Regions from separate parts of the Mesorhizobium sp. M3A.F.Ca.ET.175.01.1.1 genome, predicted to be linked through region 2. Evidence: predicted binding sites of a transcription regulator. Region 2 holds the regulator's gene; each other region holds the start of a gene.

Region 1 (2,199 bases), on a different contig from region 2:
CGAAGCGCGGCCTCGGCGAGGCCACCATCCGCCAGATCCACGACACGGCGCGTGCCATGCGCATCCCGATGCTGGAGGCGGCCGCAACACTCGCCGAAAGCGACGAGCTGAAGCCGAAGCCGCGTGCGGCGCTGCGTGAGGTCGCAGCCAATTTCGAGCGCTGGCAAAAGGCGCTGGAAACGACGCCGCATACCGAACTCGCCGAGACCATCCTCGAGGAGAGCGGCTACACCGACATGTGGAAGAACGACCGCTCGGCCGAGGCGCCCGGGCGGCTGGAAAACCTCAAGGAGCTGATCCGCTCCATGGAGGAGTACGAGTCGCTGCGCGCCTTCCTCGAGCATGTCGCGCTGGTGATGGAGGCTGAGCAGGGCGAGTCGCTCGATGCGGTGTCGATCATGACGCTGCATTCGGCCAAGGGCCTCGAATTCGAGACCGTCTTCCTCCCCGGCTGGGAGGAAGGCCTGTTTCCGCACCAGCGCGCGCTGGACGAGGGCGGCCGCTCCGGGCTGGAGGAAGAACGGCGGCTTGCCTATGTCGGCCTGACGCGGGCGAAGAAGAACCTGCACATCTGGTTCGTCTCCAACCGCTTGATCCATGGGCTGTGGCAATCGACGATCCCGTCGCGCTTTCTCGACGAATTGCCGGAAACCCATGTCGATGTCGCCGACAGCGGCAGCAGCTACGGCGGTTATGGCAACCCTTACGGCGGCGGCTCTTTCGCCTCCGGCCGCGGCGGCGGCCGGCAAAATCCCTATGGCGCCTCGCGTTTCGACAATATCGGCACCGAGAAATCGGGCAGCTTCTCCAACACTTATGCGACCCCCGGCTGGCAGCGCGCGCAGGCGAACCGCACCGAGGCGACCGACCGCAACTGGGGCACGCGCTCCGGCCACCAGGTCGAACGCATCGGCTATGGCGAAACAGACTCCGGCTATGGCGCCGGCCGCACCAGCGTCAAGGGCCGCACCATCGAGGGCGAACTGGTGGCCAAATCGGTGGCCGACACCCCGTCCCCTTTCAAGCTCGGTGACCGCGTCTTCCACCAGAAATTCGGCAACGGCAACATCGCGGCCATCGACGGCAACAAGCTGACCATCGACTTCGACAAAGCCGGCCAGAAACGCGTGCTGGACGGTTTCGTCACCGGGGTCTGAGCTGCCCTGCCGCGCAAGTATCCGCCGACACCCGTCGCCTTCCATTAACATCAGCAACCCGCAGCCTCTGTCACGCAACCATCATGTTGGCGTCCTACACCGCTAGTCCTGGGTCTTCAGCGGCCCTCGAAGGCGGGCTCCACCTGCCCTTCAAACCAACCGTTATTGAAGGGGACATGAATCATGAAGACCCTGCGTCCGTCTGGGTATTGGCTGATCGCCGCAACGCTCGCTGCTTCCGCTGTTTCACATCCCGCGCTCGCCGACGGCACCGCTTACGTCAACAAGGGCCTCGTCGGCGTCGGCCGCATTCCGGCCAGCCAGAAGGATAAGTTCGGCGAGACCTTCGGCTCCGGCTCCGGCATGGCGATCGACACCAGGTCCTGGACGCGTGATGGCGCGACCTACAAAGGCTCGCTCTGGCTGCTGCCGGACCGCGGTTACAACGTCGTCGGCACCACCGACTACCGGCCGCGCCTCAACACGATCTCGATCGAGCTTGCCCCGACCGCGTCGGGCGCGGCACCCGCGGCTGGACAAGAACAGTCGGGCGTCAAGCCGACGGTCGCCGACACCATCCTCCTGACCGACGACAAGGGAGTGGACGCCACCGGCCTCGATCCGTTGAACGGCGTGCGTGCAGCCGCGGGCGACATGCCGATGCTGCCGCAGGCCGACAACGGCAAACTGGCCCTGGACGACGAGGCGATCGTGCGGCTGCCCGACGGCACCATGTTCATCTCCGACGAGTACGGTCCCAACATCTACCGCTTCTCGGCCGACGGCCACCTGATGTCGGCGACGCAACCGCCGGCCGCCCTGGTGCCGACGCGCCATGGCAAGCCGAACTTCGCTTCCGACAATCCTGGCGCGGGCGCCGCCGAGCCTGACCCGAAGGACCCCGACACCGGCCGCCAGAACAACCAGGGCCTCGAAGGCATGTCGATGACACCCGATGGCAAGTTCCTGATCGCCGTGCTGCAATCGGCGACCCGCCAGGATGGCGGCGATTCCGGCTCGACCCGCCAGAACACCCGTGCGC
Region 2 (2,199 bases):
GATGGTCGGCGCCTCGACCAAGGCACTGCTCAATTCCGACAATGCGATGGCGCAGCGCGTGGTCTCCGACGACGCCATCATGGACGCCCGCCAGCGCGAGCTCGACGACCGCGCCATCACCCTGATCGCCAAGCGGCAGCCCATGGCCGACGACCTGCGCAATGTGGTCGGCGCCATCCGCATGGCCGGCGACCTCGAGCGCATCGGCGACCTCGCCAAGAACATCGCCAAGCGCGTCGGCACCGTCGGCGTCAGCGCCGCGCCGCGCGACCTCTCGCATTCCATCGACGGCATGGCGCAGCTTGTACTGATCCAGGTGCAGGGCGTGATCGAGGAGTATGCGGCGGGCGACGCGGCGGCACTCGCCAGGCTGCGCAACGACGACGAGCGCATCGACGTCAAGTACACTTCGGTCTTCCGTGAGCTCTTGACCTACATGATGGAAGATCCGCGCAACATCACCGCTTGCACGCACCTTTTGTTCTGCGCCAAGAATCTGGAGCGCATCGGCGACCATGTGACCAACATCGCCGAGAACGCCTATTACGTGCTGACCGGCACCCAATTGCCCGCAAACCGTCCGAAGCAGGACGAGATGTCGGCGCCGGCGGCCTGACGACAAGGGTGAATTTCCAATGATCGCGCCACGCATCATGGTGGTGGAGGACGAGGAGCCGCTGGGCGTGCTGCTCCGCTACAACCTCGAATCCGAGGGCTATCAGGTCGAAGTGGTGACGCGCGGCGACGAGGCCGAGATCCGCCTGCAGGAGAACGTGCCCGATCTGCTGGTGCTCGACTGGATGGTGCCGGCGGTTTCCGGCATCGAGCTGTGCCGGCGCCTCAGGATGCGGCCCGAGACGGAGCGGCTGCCGATCATCATGCTGACCGCGCGCGGCGAGGAGAGCGACCGGGTGCGCGGGCTGTCGACCGGCGCCGACGACTATCTGGTCAAGCCGTTCTCGACGCCGGAATTCATGGCACGCGTCAAGGCGCTGCTGCGCCGCGCGAAGCCGGAGGTGCTGTCCAGCGTGCTCAAGGTCGGCGACATCGTGCTCGACCGTGAATCGCACCGTGTCTACCGCAAGAAGAGCGAGATCCGGCTCGGACCGACCGAGTTCCGGCTGCTCGAATTCATGATGCGCCATCCCGGCCGCGTGTTCTCGCGCAGCCAGCTGCTCGACAATGTCTGGGGCGAGACGATCTATATCGACGAGCGCACGGTGGATGTGCATGTCGGGCGCCTGCGCAAGGCGGTCAACAACGGCCGCATGCCGGATGTCATCCGCACCATTCGCGGGGCGGGCTACGCGATAAGGGAGGATTAGGTCCGGCGGCGACCCTTATGCCGACCTCGAGGGCGCCCGGCCAACCTTCAGCATTGGTGGCGATCTATCGAAGCAGCGTTGGCTCACGCCACGTTCTTTCCGGCGCCTGCCCGTGCCTGGATGCCCGGCGCGAAGATCTCCTGGTCGACGAAGGTCAGCGCGCGGACGGCGCAGCCCTCGCGGATCAGCGGCAATTCATTCGGCTCGGTGTCGAAGGAAATCGACTTCGAATGCTGGCCGCCGGCGGTCTGGGCGATGGCTGCGCGCAGCGCCGGCTCGATCAGGTCGAAGGCGGCGGCGCTGACGCCGACCATGGCGACCGGCGCCGGGTCGATCAGCGCGAACAGGCTGCCGAGGCCGAAGCCCAGCGCCTCTCCCGCCCGGCGATAGGCTTCGCGCTCCGGGCCGTCATTCTCGCGTGCCCGTGCCGCCAGAGCCCGCATGTCGGCGTCGCCGATGTCGACCGGCTCGGCATCCTCGCCCATCCGCATGGCGTTGCGCCAGATCGCGTAGTTGCCGGCATAGGCCTCGACGCAGCCGCGCCGCCCGCAGCGGCAGAGCGCACCGCCGGGTCGGTGGATCATGTGGCCGAACTCGCCGCCCGAAGAATGGGTGCCGGTGAACAGCTCGCCCTTCAGCACCAGGCCCATGCCAATGCCATGCGAGAGCAGGATGGCGATGAAATTGTCGCGGTAGCGCTCGGGTTCGCGCCACTGCAGCGCCACCGCCATCATGTTGCAGTCGTTCTCCATGGTGGCCGGGATGCCGAATTCCTGTTCCAGTATGTCGGCAAAGGCAATGTCGGTCAGCGGCGTGATCGGCGACCACAGCATCAAGCGGGCATGGGAATCGGTGATGCCTTGGATGCCCATGG
Region 3 (2,199 bases), on a different contig from region 2:
GTCGGGCCGCGGCCTGTCAACTTCGAACTTGAGCAAGCTGGAAACGACTTGGCCGCCCGCCACCGCCACGAACACAAAGAGCGCCGTCGTCGGCCGGCGGATCAGCAGAAGATAGATGATGACAGCGCCGGTGATCAGCACCAGCACGCTGGTGCTGCCGAGCGCGGTGATGTCGCGCACCGCCCCTTCCAGCCACGCCGGGCCGATCGGACTGTCCGGCTGTCCGGCATGGCGGAAAGCGAGCAGGATATCAGTGTCGAAGCCATGTGGCGTCGTTGCCCGCGCCACCTCCATCAGCTCCAGCAATCCCCATAGCCCGCCGGCGATCACCAGCCCGGCCAGAAGCACCGGAAACTCGATCTTGTTGAGCAGCGCGCTTGCGGCGGATTTCATTCGCTCAGGCCCAGAGCCGCTGCATATAGGGCCCGAGCGTGATCAGCGCCACGGCGGCGATCGCCAGCACGACGCCGGTCGCTTGAAAGACATTGAGCCGCTCGCCGAAGAACAGCAACGCCACGATATTGACCGAGACCAGCTGGATCACCGCCGACAGGCTGAACGACACCGACATGCCGAACTCGCGGATCAGCCTCAGCATGATCAGGTTGCCGAGCGAGTAGAGCGCCAGCGTCAGCACGATCTTGCCGAGGCTCGGCGCCAGTCCCCATTGCTTGGCGGCGGTTGCCGCCAACAGGAAGATCACCGTCGAGACGCCGAGCTGCGCCAATCCCCAGAAACTCACCTTCGTCCCTCCGAACCGGCGTCGCCGTGCCTGCTGCGTCCTTGTTTCCCAACCGCGCGAAACCGTCAAGCTGAGCGCGAGCCGGGCAAGCCGCTCCCGGGCATCAGCCGGCAAAGCAGCGCTGCAACCCCTGCGCTGTCACGAAAGTGTGATCCTCCGGCTATACGGGTCCCAAGGTCGCAGACCCAGCCATCTCAAGCAGCCAGAGGACAGCTCATGACCGATTCCCCTGAAACCCGCTTCCGCACCAGCCAGCTCGAGGACAATGACGGTCCGCCCGTCAATCCCACCGACAACCGCACCATGGGCGAGATCATTGCCGCGCGGTTCTCGCGCCGCGGCTTCCTCAAGGGATCCCTGGCCATTTCGGCCATTGCCGCCACCGTCAGCCCGCTCGCGCTGGTCGCAGCCGACGAAGCGCGTGCCGGTGAGGCTTCCGCCTTCAAGTTCGACGAGCTCGAGGCCGGCATCGACGACAAGCACCATGTCGCGCCGGGCTACGATGCCGATGTGCTCTTGCGCTGGGGCGATCCGCTCTTTGCCGATTCACCGGACTTCGACCCGACCAAGCAGTCGGCCGATGCTCAGGCCAAACAGTTCGGCTACAACAACGACTATGTCGGCTACATCGCTATCGACGGCTCGGCCGAGCACCGACTGCTGGTCGTCAACCACGAATACACCAACCCGCACCTGATGTTTCCCGGCATCGTCAAGATCGTCGACAAGGACGGCAAGAAGACCGCCGAGGTCGCGCCGCTGAGCAAGGAGCAGGTCGATGTCGAGATGGCCGCCCACGGCGGCACCATTGTCGAGATCCGCAAGGAGGGCGGCAAATGGCAGGTCGTGCGCGACGGCAAGCTCAACCGCCGCATCACCTCCAACACCGAGATGGCGCTCTCCGGCCCCGTCGCCGGCCACGACCGCGTCAAGACCAATGCCGATCCGTCCGGCACCAAGGTCATCGGCACCCTCAACAATTGCGCCGGCGGCGTCACGCCCTGGGGCACCTATGTGATGGCCGAGGAAAACATCCACGGCTATTTCTCGGGCGACCTGCCGGAGGGTCACAGGGAAGCGGCCAACTACAAGCGGCTCGGCATTCCGGAAGGCGCCTATGAATGGGGCGCGCATTACGACCGCTTCAATCTCGCCAAGGAGCCGAACGAAGCCAATCGCTTCGGCTGGATCGTCGAGGTCGACGTCAACGACCCGAATTCGGTGCCGCGGAAGCGCACGGCCATGGGCCGCTTCAAGCATGAGGGCGCCGAATCGATCGTCGCCAAGGACGGCCGCGTCGTCTTCTATCTCGGCGACGACGAGCGCTTCGACTATGTCTACAAGTTCGTCACCAAGGGCGCGTTCAACGCAAACGACCGTGCCGCCAACATGAACCTGCTCGACGACGGCACGCTGCATGTCGCCAAGTTCGCCGAGGACGGCACCGTCGAATGGAT
Region 4 (2,199 bases), on a different contig from region 2:
AAAGGCGTCATCGCATGCGCCGCGTCGCCGATCAGCGCGACGCGTTGGGCCGTCCAGCGCCGCTGCTCGACGGTGTGGATTGGAAACGCCGTCCACGGTCCCGCGAGGGCGACAAGCCGTGTCAGCGACGGCGCGGTGCCGCGCATGGCGCCAGCGAGGAGCGCGGGGTCGGCGTGGCCGGACCAGCTTTCGGCGATGCGCTCTCCCTTGGTGAAGGCGGCGAGATTGAAGGCGCTGCCCTTGCTGACGGGGTAGGCCACCAGATGGAACCCGGGATGCAGGAAGGTGGTGACGCAGTCGCCCGCGCCGATCCCCGCAAAGGCCTCGCCGGCCGCGCTGTCGGCGCGGACCGTGGCGCGCCAGGCAAGCTCGCCCGAGAACCGGCTTCGCCGGAAAGCGGACTCGCTGCCGGCAAGCTGCGTTCGAACCGACGACCAGACGCCGTCAGCGCCGACCAGCAGCTGCCCCTCCGCCTCGATCTTCCGGCCGTCCGTTTCCGCAGTCACGGCTATGCCTTGCGGCGCTGCCGCAATGCCGCTTACTCGCGCGCCGGTGACGATTTCTATGTCGGGATGCTCGGCAACGGCCCCAAGCAGCGCCGCCTGCAGGTCGCCCCGGTGCGCGACGAGATAGGGCGCGCCCCAGCGGGCTTCGCTGGCCCCGCGCAACGGCACGCGCGCCAATTCGCGCAGGCTCGCGGCGTCCTTCAACACCACCGCTTCCGGCCTGACGGCATTGGGCAGCAAGCGGTCAAGAACGCCGAGCTGGCGCAGGATGCGCGTCGCGTTGGGCGAAAGCTGGATGCCGGCTCCGGCGGCCTCGAGAGTCTTTGCCTGCTCGAATATCCTGACCGCATGACCGCGGCGTGCGAAGGCAAGTGCAGCCGTCAGCCCGGCGACGCCGGCCCCCGCGATGACGATCTGCCGGGACCGCGTCTCATTCATGGCCTAGCCGTCATTCATGATCTGAGATCAGGCGGCCTGGTCGACATAGAGGCAGCCGGCGGGCTGCGTTTCCGTCGCCTTCAGCTTCGGCGAATAGCGGAAGAGCGTCGAGCAATAGGGGCAGACCTTCTCATTGTCGTCGCCCATGTCGAGGAATACATGCGGGTGGTCGAAGGGCGGATTGGCGCCCGTGCACATGAACTCCTTGACGCCGATATCGATCGCCGGATGGCCCGCGTCGTTCTGGAAATGGGGAATGGAACCGCCTGCCATCGTCGTCTCCAATAGGTTCGGCTTGATTTTCGGCCCGCTTGCATCTGGATCATAACCCGCCAGTTTGCAAGATCGATGAAATGAAACTGTCGTAAAACCCTGTCAGAGGATAAGTTGAGCCGGTTAACCGGCCTGACGAGTTTGCAGCCAAGCGGAAGCGCTTGGCGTGGCGGAAATGCGGCCAAGGCAGCCAAGGCAGGGCAAGAGGAACCATGAACGAACTGAAGCCGGTACAGAGCGAGTTCATCACCATCGAGGCGGCGAGCCCGGAGGGGGGCAATCCCGACCGTTTCGTCAACCGCGAATTTTCCTGGCTGCAGTTCAACCGCCGCGTGCTCGAGGAATCGCTGAACGCGCATCATCCGCTGCTCGAGCGCGTGCGCTTCCTGTCCATCTCGGCCGCCAATCTCGACGAGTTCTTCATGGTGCGTGTCGCCGGCCTCGCCGGCCAGGTGCGCGAGGGCATCGCGCTCAAGAGCCCGGATGGCCGCACCCCCGAACAGCAGCTCGAGCAGTTGCTGCGCGAGGTCGAGCGCCTGCAGGAGGACCAGCAGAAAAGCCTGTCGACGCTGATGGATTTGCTCAACAAGGAGGGCATCGAAAGCATCACCCGCGACGGTCTCAGCAAGGACGAGAAGGCCTGGCTGGAGGAGCATTTCCAGGACCAGGTGTTCCCGGTGCTGACGCCGCTGTCGATCGACCCGGCGCACCCGTTCCCGTTCATTCCCAATCTCGGCTTCTCGATGGCTCTGCAACTGCGCCATCGCAAGAATGGCGAGCAAATGAGCGCGCTGCTGCGCCTGCCGGTGGCGCTGAAGCGCTTCATCCGTCTGCCCGACCGCAAGCATCACGTCCGCTTCATCCCGCTCGAGGAGGCGGTCGGCCTCTACATCGGCAAGCTGTTCCCCGGCTACGAAGTCAAGGGCTCCGGCACGTTCCGCATCATCCGCGACAGCGATATCGAGGTGGAAGAGGAGTCGGA

Evidence for each region. The regulator PhoB, encoded in region 2, activates phosphate uptake and scavenging genes when phosphate is short. The targets are predictions, from matches to a motif close to TGTCATNNANCTGTCAT.
Region 1: EN818_RS14945 (esterase-like activity of phytase family protein) is a predicted target of PhoB. The motif match lies at 1,226-1,242, and genes of this name have one in related genera.
Region 3: EN818_RS12255 (PhoX family phosphatase) is a predicted target of PhoB. The motif match lies at 879-895, and genes of this name have one in related genera.
Region 4: EN818_RS27995 (RNA degradosome polyphosphate kinase) is a predicted target of PhoB. The motif match lies at 1,294-1,310, and genes of this name have one in related genera.

Annotation. Positions count from the first base shown of each region.
Region 1 covers NZ_SRTP01000005.1:265,306-267,504, reverse strand. The annotation lists gene EN818_RS14950 (UvrD-helicase domain-containing protein) at 1-1,157, shown strand, start outside; gene EN818_RS14945 (esterase-like activity of phytase family protein) at 1,341-2,199, shown strand, end outside.
Region 2 covers NZ_SRTP01000002.1:384,679-386,877, reverse strand. The annotation lists gene phoU (phosphate signaling complex protein PhoU) at 1-616, shown strand, start outside; gene phoB (phosphate regulon transcriptional regulator PhoB) at 636-1,325, shown strand; gene EN818_RS06490 (ROK family protein) at 1,409-2,199, opposite strand, start outside.
Region 3 covers NZ_SRTP01000004.1:161,926-164,124, forward strand. The annotation lists gene EN818_RS12245 (phosphatase PAP2 family protein) at 1-393, opposite strand, end outside; gene EN818_RS12250 (hypothetical protein) at 398-742, opposite strand; gene EN818_RS12255 (PhoX family phosphatase) at 959-2,199, shown strand, end outside.
Region 4 covers NZ_SRTP01000018.1:39,383-41,581, forward strand. The annotation lists gene EN818_RS27985 (FAD-dependent monooxygenase) at 1-944, opposite strand, end outside; gene EN818_RS27990 (zinc-finger domain-containing protein) at 972-1,217, opposite strand; gene EN818_RS27995 (RNA degradosome polyphosphate kinase) at 1,430-2,199, shown strand, end outside.